2 regions of the Streptomyces yongxingensis genome follow, and region 1 is predicted to be linked to the other one. Evidence: riboswitches for the same ligand, from Rfam matches in the RefSeq annotation. Region 1 holds a riboswitch; the other holds the start of a gene.

The links. A riboswitch is a leader RNA that binds a small molecule or an ion and turns the genes downstream of it on or off. The one in region 1 is predicted to bind cyclic di-AMP.
Region 2: another riboswitch for cyclic di-AMP. It lies ahead of ACZ6TD_RS28035 (transglycosylase family protein); the one in region 1 lies ahead of ACZ6TD_RS23020 (M23 family metallopeptidase).

What each region holds. Positions count from the first base shown of each region.
Region 1 is NZ_CM145717.1:5,387,410-5,395,051, forward strand. Features, by position in the region: gene ACZ6TD_RS23000 (DUF397 domain-containing protein) at 1-70, shown strand, start outside; gene ACZ6TD_RS23005 (hypothetical protein) at 174-725, opposite strand; gene ACZ6TD_RS23010 (hypothetical protein) at 908-1,225, shown strand; gene ACZ6TD_RS23015 (aldo/keto reductase) at 1,410-2,354, opposite strand; gene ACZ6TD_RS23020 (M23 family metallopeptidase) at 2,508-3,764, opposite strand; cyclic di-AMP (ydaO/yuaA leader) riboswitch at 3,776-3,919, opposite strand; gene ACZ6TD_RS23025 (PP2C family protein-serine/threonine phosphatase) at 4,195-5,304, opposite strand; gene ACZ6TD_RS23030 (DUF6227 family protein) at 5,810-6,580, opposite strand; gene ACZ6TD_RS23035 (hypothetical protein) at 7,199-7,549, shown strand.
Region 2 is NZ_CM145717.1:6,478,586-6,486,227, forward strand. Features, by position in the region: gene ACZ6TD_RS28025 (cytochrome P450 family protein) at 1-433, shown strand, start outside; gene ACZ6TD_RS28030 (transglycosylase family protein) at 620-1,621, shown strand; cyclic di-AMP (ydaO/yuaA leader) riboswitch at 1,876-2,043, shown strand; gene ACZ6TD_RS28035 (transglycosylase family protein) at 2,050-2,748, shown strand; gene eno (phosphopyruvate hydratase) at 3,014-4,294, shown strand; gene ACZ6TD_RS28045 (FtsB family cell division protein) at 4,399-4,881, shown strand; gene ACZ6TD_RS28050 (DUF501 domain-containing protein) at 4,953-5,495, shown strand; gene ACZ6TD_RS28055 (Ppx/GppA phosphatase family protein) at 5,492-6,454, shown strand; gene ACZ6TD_RS28060 (hypothetical protein) at 6,559-6,720, shown strand; gene ACZ6TD_RS28065 (NAD(P)/FAD-dependent oxidoreductase) at 6,849-7,642, shown strand, end outside.

The DNA of each region.
Region 1 (7,642 bases):
CGTGCTCGGGTTCTCCGGCCGCGCGTGGGCGGACTTCGTCACGGCCGTGCGGGGCGGGGAGTTGGGCTGAGCGCCCAATGCAGGAACCGCGCGGCACGGCGGCCCGGCGGGGCGCGGGCCCGCGCCCGGTGGGCGGAGGGCTCACCGGGCGCGCGGGGCGGGGGTGCGGGGGTTTACGGGTGGTACTTCTCCTCGACCGTCTCGGCGGCGCCGGACTTGGGGTTCATGGTGACGCGGACGGTCACGCTGTTGGTCTTCGCGGCCTTCTCCAACTGGTCCACGGTGCACTTCGCGGTGCCGTAGCCGTCGTCGCCGATGGACGCGCCTTCGGCGCCGTCGTCCTCGGCGCAGATCGCGGCCGCGCCGAGGATCCGCGTGGCGTTGGCGACAAAGAATGCCTGCTCCATGCCGCCGCTCTCGGGCTTGACGGTCAGCTTGCCGGGCGCGAGGTACTTCAGCGTGCCCTCGATCGTCTTGTGGTTACCCGCGTTGGCGACGCCGCTTCCGTCAGGGGCGGACATCGCCTTGGCGGACTTGCCGCTGTCCTGGCCCTGCGAGCCGCTCTTGGACTGAGTCGAGGCCGAGGCGTGCTGCGAGCCGGCAGCGTCTGCCGACCCGCCCTGCCCGCAGGCCGTGGCCCCCAGGCCCAGTGCCGCGGCGGCGACGATGGCGGCGGCGATGCGGCGGCCGGCGCGGCCACGGAAACGGTTGGTGGCGGTGGTCATCGTGGGTCTCCCGTTGCTCTGTTCTCGCGTCTCGTTCCCGGACGACAACCAGCTTCGAAGAACGGCTTGGCGTTCTGCTAATAGTCGGCTAATGCGACGCGAGCGGCACACTGCGGGATGTGCGCCGTGGGGCCTGCGTAGGGTCGGGGGCAAGGTGACCCTTGGAGCGCGGAGGTAGCGGGATGGCTGGAGTGCCGGCGGGCGTCGTGGCTGCGGGTGGGTTGGTCGGGGGGTATTCGGTGGCTCGGTGGACCAAGAGGCGGCCCCTGGGTGGTGTTGCCCTCGCGGCTGCGGGGGCGGTGGCCGCTCGGGGGTGGCGGGAGAAGGCGGGGAACGGGACCGCCGCCGCGCTCAGTGCGGCGTACGTTGCCGCGTTCGCCGGGTCGCATCCGCTGGCGAAGAAGATCGGGGCCTGGCCGTCCGTCTTCGCCGTCGCCGGTGGCCTCGCCCTCGCGTCCTGGGCCCTCGCCGATCGGCGGTCGGGGTCGTCGGGGTCGTAGGCCGTATGTAGCGGTGCTGGCGTATGCCTTACTCGGGGTGACTCGGACGGTGGGCCGGTGGGCGGGTTCGCTGCCCGCCCGCCGTCCTACCGCCGCCCGCCGTCCTACCGCCGCCCGCCGTCCTACCGCCGCCCGCCGTCCTGCCGCCGCCCGGCGGTCCGCGCCCCGTCCCGCCGTCTTCCGCTCAGTCCGATGCCGACGTCAGCAGGTCCAGTTCCGGCTGGGTCAGCTTGAGGTCGACCGAGGCCAGGAGGGCGGGGAGCTGGTCGACGGAGCTGGCGCTGGCCAGGGGGGCCACGACCGTGGGCTGGGCGAGGAGCCAGGCCAGGGCGACCGTGGCGGGCTCGGTGCGGTGGTTGGCGGCGACGTCGTCCAGGGCGGCGAGGACCTTCTGGCCGCGCTCGGTCTCCAGGTGCTTGGCCGCGCCCGTGGAGCGGGGGCTGTCGACGGCCGCGCCCGGGCGGTACTTGCCGGTGAGGAAGCCGGACGCCAGGGAGTAGTACGGGATCGTCGCCAGGTCGTGGCGGGCGGCGACCTCGGAGAGCTCGCCCTCGAAGGCGTCGCGCGAGACCAGGTTGTAGTGCGGCTGGAGGGCCACGTAGCGGGCGAGGTTCTCCCGGGTGGAGAAGGTCAGCTGGGCCTCCAGGCGGTCCGCGCCGACGTTGGACGCGGCGATCTCACGGACCTTGCCCTCCCGGACCAGCTCGTCCAGGGTGGTGATGATCTCCTCCACCGGCACCGACTGGTCGTCGTAGTGGGTGTAGTAGAGGTCGATGTAGTCGGTGCGCAGCCGCTGGAGGGATTCCTCGACGCCCGATTTGATGGCGGACGAGGTCAGCCCGCGCGGCTCCGGGGAGCCGGCGCCCACCTTGGTGGCGAGGACGATGTCGGAGCGGTTGCCGCGGGAGGCGAACCAGTTGCCGAGGATGGTCTCGGACTCGCCGCCCTCGTTACCCGGCACCCAGGCGGAGTAGACATCGGCGGTGTCGATGAAGTTGCCGCCGGCCGCCACATAGGCGTCGAGCACCCGGAAGGACTCGGCCTCGTTCGCGGTCCAGCCGAAGACGTTCCCGCCGAGGGAGAGTGGGAAGACGGAAAGGTCACCGATCTTCTGTGTGTTGTCAGCCATACATCTTTACAACGGTTGGCTGGACGGGGTTGTTCCAGCGTGCGTTCGTGAAGGTCGGCCCCGTGGGAACGTAAATGGCGTAAAGGGCGCAAAGGGCGTAAAGCCGGCGGCCCTGGCGTCAAGGGGGGAGAGAGCGCCAGGACCGCCGGGGTATCAGGGGTTCAGCCCGTGCTGGCGCAGCCAGGGCATCGGGTCGATCGGCGAGCCGCCGCCCGGCCGGACCTCGAGGTGGAGGTGCGGGCCGGTCACATTGCCGGTGGCGCCGACGCGGGCGATGACGTCTCCCGTCGACACCTTGCCGGAGGTGACCACCATCGAGGACAGGTGGCAGAACCAGAGCTCGGTGCCGTCGTCGAGGGTCAGCACGATGCGGTAGCCGTACGAACCGGCCCAGCCCGCCTGGGTGATGGTGCCGCCGTGCAGCGCCTTGACCGGGGTGCCGGTCGGGGCGGCGAAGTCCTGGCCGGTGTGGTCGGCCGACCACATGTCGCCCGCCTGGCCGAAGCTGGCGGTCAGGGTGTACGAGCCGACGGGGAGGGTGTACGCGGCGGCGAGCCTGGCCTGGCGCTCGGCCGCGGCCTTCTTCTCGGCCGCCTCCTTAGCCCGCTGCTCGGCGGCCCGCTTCTCCGCCTCGGCCTCGGCCTTCCGCTTGGCGGCCGCCTCCGCGGCCTGGTCGGCGGCCTTGTCCGCGGCGGCCCTGGCGTCCTTGGCGGCGGCCTGCGCCGCGGCGGTGCGACTGTCCTCGTCCGCCGCGTTCTGCTGGTTCTCGGCCTGCTGGAGGATGCGGGCGCGGAGCGCCTCGCCCGCGTCGGTGGTGCCGCGCTGCTCGTCCTCGGTGGTCAGACCGGCCTGGGAGAGCGGGGCGGCGACGGTCTGCGAACCGCCGTCGTCCGAGTCCGACGCCCAGGAGCCGATGCCCGGCAGGTCCTTGGCGGCGGGCAGACTGGCCTTGACCTCATCGGCGACATGGCCGAGGTCGGGCATGGATATGGGGAGCGCGGGACGGTCCTTGGCGCTGGCCATACCGCCCGCACCGACCGCCGCGATCACACCGACCCCCAGAACGGCGCCGCTGCGCGCCATGGTTCCACCCCGCTGCTTGGCCACGCGGTGCCGGCCGCGTACGGGAGCGATGGACTCCTCGGTGGGATTCCACTCCTCCCAGCTCTCGGCCTCGAATCCGGCACCCGGGCCCTCGGAGGCGCCCTCATCCGCGTAGCGGTCGTCGGGACCGAACGTGTAACGGTCGTCGGGGCCGAACGCGTATCGGTCGTCGGGGGCGAATCGGCCGTCCCCTGAGCTCATCCCGCCGCCGGCGTCGAAGCCGGGGCCGTAGGCGGTGGCGGTCCCCAAACCGCCTCCCCGCGTGCGATACGGAGCCTCGTCCAGGACAGACCTGTTGGACGCCACGGAGGCGCACTCCTTTCCTTCCCTCTCGCCTACCGGGTTAGCTGACGGGTTCGGAGCAGGAAGGTCTCCTACGGGTCAGGTTCGACCCGATTCACCCCAAGGTTGTTGGTTCCCCGGTTCCCTTGGTGCTGCTGGTGATGCGGTGCTGCCGCTGTGCGTACGGGATTCGGCGACGGCGCACGGTGCCGCCCTTGCGACGGTTGTGACGACCGCGCTGCGTTATCGAACGTTAATAGAGAGCGCGATGTGATTCCAAGCTGTTCTGAGGAATCCGCACACCTTTGGCATGAACTTAGCTCCCAAGAAGGGACAGATGGGGGCGAGTCGACATGCTGGGCAAGAGTTGGCAAAACCACAGACGGATCGATCGTGCGTCAATTGTTATGCGGAGGGGGCTCGACCGGTTACCCACGGTGCTCGGCGCGGTCGGCTACGACGGCGTGGGTTTCGCCCTGTCGTTCCCCCCGCCGCCGTCCCGCCCGTTGCCGCGGGCCGGGGTCCGACGGACCGCCAGCAGCGCCATGTCGTCCGGCGTCCCGCCACCCGTATGGCGCTCGACATCGGCCACCAACGCGTCCAGCAGCTCCTGCGGATCGGCGAAGCGGCGGCCGCGCAACCGCTCCTCCGGGTCATAGAACTCGCCATGGCGGTCCCGGGCCTCCGTCACCCCGTCCGTGAACAGCAGCAGCGTCTCGCCCTCCGCGAACGCCAGCTCCATCACCCGGTCCGGCCAGCCCGCCAACTCCCCCATCCCCATCGGAAGCGCCGGCGCCTCCGGCTCCAGGGCGCGCACCGCGCCACCCTCCTCCAGGAGCAGCGGCGCCGGATGACCTCGGTTGATCAGCCGCAGGGTGGAGTCGCCGCGCGGAATTTCGGCCACCACGGCCGTCGTGAACCCCTCGACCACCTCCAGGTCGGCCCGCCGGGCACCCTCGCGCCGCAGCGCCCGCTCCAGGCGGCCCACGAGCGCCTCCAGGGTCGTCTCCTGCTCCGCCGCCTCCCGGAAGCAGCCCAGGAGGATCGCCACGACCTCCACGGCCCCCAGCCCCTTGCCGCGTACGTCCCCGACGGTCAGCCGTACGCCGTGCGGGGTGTCCTGGACCGCGTACAGGTCACCGCCGATCGCCGCGTACTTCTCCGCCGGTACATAGCGCGCGGCGATCTCCAGCCCGGCGAGCCGGGCGGGCGGCGCGGGCAGGACGGCGCGCTGGGCCGCCTCCGCGACACCGCGCGCCGAGGCGAGCCGGTGGTAGCTGCGGCGTACGACGCGGTTGATCACCACCGCCAGCGCGGTCACGGTCGCCACCGTGATGATCTCGGTGGCCGCCTGGGTCGGGTCCCTCACCCCGTGCAACTCCGCCAGCAGACAGGTGGTGAGGACCGCGACGACGGCCGTGACGATGGTCTGACGCAGCGGTAAGAGCGCCGCGGCGACCAAGGGGGCGGCGGCGAAGAAGGGCGAGGCGGTGTAGCCGGGCGGGGCGGCCAGGTCGAAGGCGATGCCGCCGAGGACGAGGACGGCGGGGACCCAGCGGGCCATACGGCGGCCCGGGGGCTCCTTACCGCTCTCCTCGGCCGGAGCGGACCCCCCGGCGGACCCGGCGGACGCGTTGGCGGCGGCACCGGCCGCGGCGCCGGTGTCGATGAGCGTACGGAGGCGGGTGGCGGGGCGGCGGCGGGCGAGCGGGCGGCTCAGCCGGGGCCAGACCGTACGCCGCTCCGTACGGCCCTCCGTACGGGCGCCTGTACGAGCCCTGCTCCCTCGCACCCGCACCGGCTTCTCTCGCTTCCCTGGTCCGCGTCCCGCCGTCGTCACAGCGTCACGGCGTCACCGTCGTCACGGCGGTCACCGTCGTCACCAGGCTTCCGGCTGACGGGCCGCCAGGCGAGCCGGTGTCGGCCAAGCGGGTGCTGGGCGGGTGGGGTGCACGTCAGGGCCGCGACAGGCGGGCTACGGAAGCGTCAGGTATCGCGTGCGTCGGAGGTACCGCGTACGTCAAAAAGGTCGACGCCCGAGACCGCGTGCGTCGGAGGTGCCGCGTACGTCAGAGGTCGACGCCCAGCGCGCGGGCGTGGCGGTCCGCCGCGAGCTCCGCCGAAACCTCGTCGAGGTACACCTCGCACACCAGTCGGCCGTCCCGGGTCAGATTGTGCTCCAGCTCCCACAGCACGATCTCGTCCCCTCCTACGAGCAGGAAGGCGTGCTCGTAGAAGCGGCACCAGGTCGCGTCGGGACCGCCGGAGCGGCGCCGGGGCTTGGGCGCGAGGGCGATGTCATGGGCGAACGCGGTGGCCAGCAGCCGCTCGGTCTCCTCGCCCGGACGGTCGGGGTTCTCCGCGCGGCGCAGGACGCGACGGGCGTGGTCGGCCGAATTGTCGGCCACATACGCACGGGAGCTCTCCACCGGCTCGGCCGTGTGCAGCAGCTGGTCCGGGAGCCACAGCGGTAACCCGTCGAGCTCCTCCCAGCGGGCGCCACCGAGGCGCTCATGGACGCGGCGCTCGGCCAGCGTCAGGGCGTCCTCGTCCGCGTAGAGCTCGTACAGCGGGCGGTTGCCCTCGCCCGTGTTGTGCTCCAGTTCCCACAGCAGCAGGCTGCTGCCGTCGGGGAGCAGGAAGACATGCCGGTAGGTGCTGTACCCGAGCCGGCCGCACCGCTCATTGCACTGCCGGCAGGACCGCAGCTCGGACTGGTGCATCAGGGCGCTGCGCGCCTGGGCCAGCACCGCCTCGCCGATCTCGAAGCCGTTCTGCGCACGGGCGAGCAGCCCGTCCATCAGCTCGGCCGGGGTCCCTTCCCCTCGTGAGTGCCCCATGTCTCTCCTCCCGCCTCCCGGCGTTGATTCGCCGCGCCCCCCGGGCGACCACTTCGCGCACTTAGCGTAGCGGCGTGAACACACGCCGCGCTGCGGTTCGGCGAAGCTGTCGGTGTGACCGTGCCTCACTCACTCCTGCGTCGTAGAGCCTGGATGTATCACTCGTCCGACCGGTCGAACAAGTCCGGGGGCCGGGGGCAGGGCGCCCCGGTGGGCCGGCGCGGGGCCGTCTCCCGGCCGTCATCCGGCCGCCACGCGGTCATCGGCGATCCACCGCCCCGCCACCACCCCGTCACCACGCCGCCCCCGTCCGGACGTTGGACGGCCGTTGCCCGGCAGCCGAGCCTCCGGGAGCCACCCCCGCGTCCCCGCCTCGCCCCCGCCCCACCACGGCCCGGCAGCCACCCTCCTCCCCTCCTCATAAAAGGGATTCAGATTCCGCTGGGCCAAATGGAGCTCGCATTGGTCCCCTTTAGCGGGATTCTCGGATAACACGCACCGGAAGAGCCGCACTATGCCGGACGGGTGAAGCTGACTGGCGGCCCGAAGCCTTAAGTGATGAGCTTCGTTGTGTCATGCGTCCGTGAATTCGCGGAGCAACCCAGACGGAGGAATTAAGTGAACATCGGCAAGAAGGCAGTTCTCCTGACCGCGGCCGCCGGCGCTCTGGTCATCGGTGGTGCGGGCGGTGCCCTGGCCAACAACAACGACGACTTCATCGCGCAGCTCAACAGCTGTGACACAGCCACCGGCGCGACCACCGACGTCGCCGGCACCGCGCCCACCGGCGAACTCAACATCGGCTCGGACTGCCTCAACTTCACCAACAGCAGCGCCACTACGGTGGTCCAGGCCAACGACTGCGACACGGCCACCGGTCCCACCATTATCAGCGCCGTGGCCGCTCCGACGGGTGAGACCAACATCGGCTCCAAGTGCGCGAACATCGCCGTCAACGACAACCCGTGAGTCGCTGACCCTTTCATGGTGTTCCCGCCCGCGGTAACACCATGAGGCATCCCCCCCGTTGGGAATCGCGGCCCTGGAAGCCTCCCTTCCAGG
Region 2 (7,642 bases), 1.1 Mb from region 1:
CCTGGAAGAAGGGGACGAGCGGCTGCTCGCCGCCGGGGTCGAGGAACTGCTCCGCTACGACGGACCCGTGGAGATCGCCACCTGGCGGTTCGCCACCGAGCCGCTCACCCTAGCCGGGCAGCACATCGCCGAGGGGGAGCCGGTGCTGGTGGTGCTCGCCGCGGCCGACCGGGACCCCGAGCGGTTCGCGGAGCCGGACGTCCTCGATCTCACCCGCCGGGACAACCAGCACCTCGGCTACGGCCACGGCATCCATTACTGTCTGGGCGCCCCGCTGGCCCGGCTGGAGGCCCGGACCGCGATCGCCACCCTGCTGCGCCGGCTGCCCGGACTGCGGCTCGCACTGGATCCGGACGATCTGCGGTGGCGCGGCGGGCTCATCATGCGCGGGCTGCGCACGCTCCCGGTGACCTGGGATTCCGCGGACGGCTGAGACCCGAAGAGACGGGCGTCCGGGACCCCCAAGGCCCGTACGGCCGGACATACGTGACGAATCATCAGCCGTGTGACCTTGGCGTGACCTGGGATACATCGCCTTGTGATGATCGAGTGCCCTCGCTATGTTCACCGGCAAACCTTGTCGCCATAGCGCCATAGCGCCATAGGAGAGGTCAATCGCATGCGTTCCGGTAATGGTCGACACCGTCGCCCCCGTCAGGCCCCGGCCATCATCGTCGCGGCGGGGGTCACGGGAGCGGGCCTCGCCATGCCCCTCTTCGGGGCGGCCGGCGCACAGGCCGCCCAGACCACCACATGGGATCACGTCGCCGAGTGCGAGAGCGGCGGTATGTGGAGCGCCAACGAGGGCAACGGCTTCTACGGCGGGCTCCAGCTCACCCTCGACATGTGGAAGAAGTACGGCGGCACGGAGTACGCCCCGCGCCCCGACCTCGCCAGCCGCTCCCAGCAGATATCCGTCGCCGAGGCGATCCTCGGTGACCGCGGCCCCGACGCCTGGCCGAGCTGTGCGCTGGGCGCCGGGCTCACCGACGGCGGCGGCGCCCCCGATGTGGACCCCGGCAGCACGGCCACCCCGGACCGGGGGACGGGTCGCGGCGGGGACGACCCGGGGGACCGGGGGCGGGACGGCTCCTCCTCGGACGCGGACCGTCCGGGGACGTCCGACAGCGCGGACAAGCCGGACGCGCCGGACGCGTCCGGGTCGGCCGAGGACCCGGAGGCGCCCCACACCTCCAAGTCCCCCGACGGTCTGGACGGCTCCGCGTCGGACGACCCGGCGTCGGACGGCCCCTCGGACTCGGACAGCCCCTCGGCGTCGGACGGCTCCAGGACTCCCTCGGCGGACCCCTCCGCCGACCCGGCGCCCTCCGGCCGCCACCGCGGCGCCCCGGACGCCGGGGAGCGGGCCGACGACGACGATGCGGGGAGCGCACGGCCCTCCGGGCGCCATGCCTCGCGCGGCGCTTCGGACCGCGACGGGAGCTCCACGGACGACGATTACACCGTTCGCCCCGGTGACAACCTGTCAGGAATCGCCGAGCACCAGAATGTGTCCCGGGGTTGGGAAGGGCTCTACGAAACCAACGAGGACCTCATCGGAACCGACCCCGATCTGATCATCCCTGGTCAGCGACTTGACCTCACCATCAGGGAGCAGTGATTCGGGGGGAATTGCCCGATCTGGACCCGGTGAGACATACATCTCGTCACATCTTCCGGGCCGCACCTCGTGTCCGATCCCTCCTCACCCGGCCCCACCTGCGCCGATGTGGGCCGGGTGAGATCAATTACAGCCCCATTCGCTGCCCTTGGGGTGTTTGAACGTTCTTGGAAGGTGTGTTTACCGTCTTTCCGCTCGCCACCGCGGGCACCGTCGATCGTCACGCCGAATCCTGCCGGCGGTCGGGGGGAACCGACGCGTCAGCGCCGAAGGCAGGAGCGGGGGACCCAAGGTAGGTGCCGAATGGCCTGTGGAAACGGGCTCGTCGGCTAGGGGTGAAGCCGGGAGCGACCATCGCGACCGGCCGGGCAACTCACGTCCGAACCCGACAGCTCACCTCGTAGGCGTCGGTGAGGAAACGAACCAAAATGCTCAAGTCCAACGGGAAGCACCGCCGCCCCTCCAAGGCCACCCGTATCGCCGCGCTCACCGGTCTCGCCGGTGCCGCCGTGGCGGCACCGCTCATCGGGGCGACCTCCGCCTCGGCGGCCACCACCTCCCAGTGGGACCAGGTCGCGCAGTGTGAGTCCGGTGGCAACTGGTCGATCAACACCGGCAACGGCTACTACGGCGGCCTGCAGTTCTCGAGCTCCACCTGGGCCGCCTACGGCGGCACGGCCTACGCCTCCACCGCGGACAAGGCCAGCAAGGCCCAGCAGATCCAGATCGCCGAGAAGGTCCTGGGCAGCCAGGGCAAGGGCGCCTGGCCGGTCTGCGGCAAGGGTCTGACCTCCGGCGGCAGCCCGTCCGCCCCGTCCGCGCCCTCCGGCTCGCAGAGCCAGTCCTCGCCGACCACCAAGTCGGCCCCGGCCGCCAAGCCGGCCCAGCCGAAGGCCCAGCCGAAGGCGCAGCCGCACACCGCGCCCGAGCCCGCCGCGCGGCACCAGACCCGTGGCCCGATCAAGAAGGGTGACGGCGAGTACAAGGTCAAGTCCGGCGACACCCTCGGCAAGATCGCCAAGGCCCACGACGTCAAGGGCGGCTGGAAGAAGCTCTTCGAGCTGAACAAGGACATCGTGGAGCAGGCCGACCTGATCTTCCCGGGCCAGCAGCTGCACCTCCGCTGAGCCACGGTCACGGCCCCGGCCCGAGGACTCCCCCCGAGGACCTCTCCTGAGGCCGGCCGCGAGAGACGAGCCCCGGCCGGGCGTGCCGCCCACTATGGCGCGCCCCGCCGGGGCTTTCCCAATGCGCAAGAAATCTGGATTTTTGATCCAGAATCTGGCTTTTTGTGTCACGCCCCCGTCTCGTGGGGCGGGCGAACGCGGGGCGCAGCCCTCCCGGCCCGTTAGGCTCGTGCTGCTACCGCAGACCCATACGAAGGAGAACCTCGTGCCGTCCATCGACGTCGTCGTAGCTCGCGAGATCCTCGACTCGCGAGGCAACCCCACGGTCGAGGTCGAGGTTGGCCTCGACGACGGCAGCACCGGCCGTGCCGCCGTGCCGTCCGGCGCCTCCACCGGCGCCTTCGAGGCCCTCGAGCTCCGTGACGGCGACAAGAACCGCTACAACGGCAAGGGCGTGGAGAAGGCCGTCCTCGCCGTGATCGAGCAGATCGGCCCCGAGCTGGTCGGCTATGACGCCACCGAGCAGCGGCTGATCGACCAGGCGATGTTCGACCTGGACGCCACCCCGGACAAGTCCTCGCTCGGCGCCAACGCGATCCTCGGCGTCTCCCTCGCCGTCGCGCACGCCGCCTCCGAGGCGTCCGACCTCCCCCTCTTCCGTTACCTCGGCGGCCCGAACGCCCATCTGCTGCCGGTGCCGATGATGAACATCCTCAACGGCGGGTCGCACGCCGACTCCAATGTGGACATCCAGGAGTTCATGATCGCGCCCGTGGGCGCGGAGTCCTTCTCCGAGGCCCTGCGCTGGGGCGCCGAGGTCTACCACACCCTGAAGTCCGTGCTGAAGGAGCGCGGCCTGTCCACCGGCCTCGGCGACGAGGGCGGTTTCGCGCCGAACCTCGGCTCCAACCGCGAGGCCCTCGACCTGATCGTCGAGGCGATCAAGAAGGCCGGCTACCAGCCGGGCCAGGACATCGCGCTCGCGCTGGACGTCGCCGCCTCCGAGTTCTACAAGGACGGCACGTACCAGTTCGAGGGCCAGTCCCGCTCCGCCGCCGAGATGACCTCGTACTACGCCGAGCTGGTCGCCGCGTACCCGCTGGTCTCCATCGAGGACCCGCTGAACGAGGAGGACTGGGACGGCTGGAAGACCATCACCGAGCAGCTCGGCGACAAGGTCCAGCTGGTCGGCGACGACCTCTTCGTCACCAACCCCGAGCGGCTGTCCCGCGGCATCGACAGCGACACCGCGAACGCCCTGCTGGTCAAGGTCAACCAGATCGGCTCGCTGACCGAGACCCTCGACGCGGTCGAGCTGGCCCAGCGCAACGGCTACAAGTGCATGATGTCGCACCGCTCCGGTGAGACCGAGGACGTCACCATCGCCGACCTGGCCGTCGCCACCAACTGCGGCCAGATCAAGACCGGCGCCCCGGCCCGCTCCGAGCGGGTGGCCAAGTACAACCAGCTGCTGCGCATCGAGGAGATCCTCGACGACGCCGCCGTGTACGCGGGCCGTTCCGCCTTCCCGCGCTTCAAGGGCTGAGCGGACACGTCTGACGCCCGTCCCCGGCCGCGGTCCCGTACCGTGGCCGGGGACGGCGCCGCTCGACGGCGTTACCCAAGCGAAGTCACCACCGGGGAGGCGACGTGCCGGCGGATCGGGAACGGTTCTCCACCGCGACCAGGCTCAAGGCGCTCGGCGAGCACGCCGCCGCCCGGGTCTACCGCGTGCGCACCAAGCGCCGCCGCGGCCGGCTGACCGGCCGGGCCGCCCTGCTCGCGCTGGTCGTCTGCTCCCTCGTCGTGGCGCTCGCCTATCCGATGCGGCAGTACATCTCCCAGCGCTCCGACATCGCCGAGCAGCGGCACGAGGCCGAGCGGGCCCGCGAGGACGTGAAGAAGCTGCGGGAGCGGAAGGCCCGGCTGCGCGACCCCGCCTACACCGAGCAGCAGGCCCGGGAGCGGCTGCACTTCCTGATGCCGGGGGAGACCGGCTACAGCGTGGTGGACGGCGCCGGCCTCACCGAGCACTCCACCGACCGGGGCGCGGCCGGCCGCCCCTGGTACACCAACCTCTGGGACGCCGTGGACACGGCGGACGCGGCGGGGGCGGGCAGCGCGCGCCGCTGAGGCGCCGCGCTCCGGCCGCCGGCCGCACCCGGTGTTCGAACCGAAACGAAGAAGAAGAACTTTCCAAACTCATGGATACGCCCCCGCCCCAGACGGAGCCCACCGCGCCCACCGACGCGGACATCCACGCCGTACGGGAGCAGCTCAACCGCGTGCCCCGGGGCCTGCGCGCGGTTCAGCACCGCTGCCCCTGCGGCAATCCGGACGTCGTGGAGACCGCGCCGCGGCTCGAGGACGGTACGCCCTTCCCCACCCTCTACTACCTGACCTGTCCGCGCGCCGCGTCCGCGATCGGCACGCTGGAGGCCGAGGGCGTGATGAAGGAGATGACGGCCCGGCTGGGCACCGACCCCGAGCTGGCCGCCGCCTACCGCGCCGCCCACGAGGACTACATCGCGCGCCGCGACACCATCGAGGTGCTCCAGGGCTTCCCCAGCGCGGGCGGGATGCCGGACCGGGTGAAGTGCCTGCACGTGCTGGTCGCCCACTCCCTCGCGGCCGGCCCCGGGGTCAATCCGCTCGGGGACGAGGCGATCGCGATGCTGCCTGAGTGGTGGCGCAAGGGCCCGTGCGTCGCGCCCTGCGCCGCCTCGGCCGAGGAGGAGAGCGCATGACCCGCGTGGCGGCCGTGGACTGCGGCACCAATTCGATCCGGCTGCTGGTCGCCGACGCCGACCCGGACACCGGCGAGCTGACCGAGCTGGACCGCCGGATGACGATCGTCCGGCTGGGCCAGGGCGTGGACCGCACCGGGCGGCTGGCCCCCGAGGCGCTGGAGCGCACCTTCGCCGCGTGCCGGGAGTACGCGGAGGTCATACGCGGGCTGGGCGCCGAGCGCGTCCGCTTCGTCGCCACTTCGGCCTCGCGGGACGCCGAGAACCGCGAGGAGTTCGTGCGCGGGGTCGTGGAGATCCTGGGCGTCGAGCCCGAGGTGATCACCGGCGATCAGGAGGCGGCGTTCTCCTTCACCGGCGCGACCAAGGAGCTGACCGGCCATGAGCATCTGAGCGGTCCGTTCCTGGTGGTGGACATCGGCGGCGGCTCGACGGAGTTCGTCAGCGGCGACGACGGGGTGCGGGCGGCCCGCAGCGTCGACGTCGGCTGTGTGCGGCTGACGGAGCGGCATCTCATCGTCAAGGGTCAAGTGACCGATCCGCCAACGGCCGGTCAGATCAGTGCCATCAAAGCGGATATCGGCCGGGCGCTGGACCTGGCCGGGGAAACCGTGCCCCTCACCGGGGTCTGCCGCCCGGACGGGGGCGGGCACACCCTGGTCGGGCTGGCCGGTTCGGTCACCACCATCGCCGCCATCGCGCTGGGGCTGGCGGAGTACGACCCGGCCGCCATCCATCACGCGAGGATTCGAGCCGATCATGTCGACGAGATCGTGGGCAAGCTGCTGACCTCGACTCATACCGAACGGGCGGCCCTCGGGGCGATGCATCCGGGCCGCGTCGACGTGATCGCGGCGGGCGCCCTCGTGCTCCTTTCGATCATGGAAAGGACCGGCGCCGAGGAGGTTGTGGTGAGCGAACACGACATCCTCGACGGCATCGCGTGGAGCATCGCCTGAGCGGGATCGATAGCGTATGAGCGGCTGCGGAGGGCTCCTCGGGGGCCTTTCGCTGATGGCCGCCAAAAGAGTTCGTGAAATCCTTCACATGAAAAAATTGCCTGGTGGCCGCCTTCTGGGGCGCACCCGGCCCTCTTTTGGTGATGGTGTTCAACAAGTGGCGGATCATGGACCGGGTCGTCCGGTGCGACAGGCCGGCCGGGAACCTCGTGGTCTACTCCCGCGTTCAGCGACTGTCGCTGCTCAGAGCACTGGGAACGTCGTGATCCGCTTACTGGTTCCCCCGCGGAACTATGGCGTCGATCACGGGGGCGGCGGAGTGTAGCAGATACCCCCACATTGCTTGTGAAGGGGCTCACGAGGTCCCCCCTGTGGGGTGCTGGATACTCGAAACATGAGCACCACGGAGCGTCCCAGGATCCTCGTTGTAGGCGGTGGGTACGTTGGCCTGTACGCGGCGCGCCGCATTCTGAAGAAGATGCGGTACGGCGAGGCGACCGTCACGGTCGTCGATCCCCGCTCGTACATGACGTACCAGCCCTTCCTCCCCGAAGCTGCGGCCGGCAGCATCTCCCCGCGCCACGTCGTGGTTCCGCTGCGGCGCGTGCTCCCCAAGGCGGAGGTCCTCACCGGCCGCGTGTCGACCATCGACCAGGACCGCAAGGTCGCCGTCGTCCAGCCGCTCGTCGGCGAGACGTACGAGCTGCCCTTCGACTACCTGGTCGTCGCCCTCGGCGCGGTCTCCCGCACCTTCCCGATTCCCGGTCTCGCGGAGAACGGTATCGGTATGAAGGGCATAGAGGAGGCCATCGGCCTCCGCAACCACGTCCTCGAGCAGCTCGACAAGGCCGACTCCACCACGGACGAGGAGATCCGCCGCAAGGCGCTCACCTTCGTCTTCGTCGGCGGTGGCTTCGCCGGCGCGGAGACCATCGGCGAGGTCGAGGACATGGCCCGCGACGCGGCCAAGTACTACCCGAACGTGAAGCGCGAGGACATGCGCTTCATCCTCGTCGACGCCGCCGACAAGATCCTCCCCGAGGTGGGCCCGAAGCTGGGCAAGTGGGGTCTGGAGCACCTGCAGAAGCGCGGTGTCGAGGTCTACCTCGAGACCTCGATGAACTCCTGCGTCGACGGCCATGTCGTCCTCAAGAACGGCCTCGAGGTCGACTCCAGCACCATCGTGTG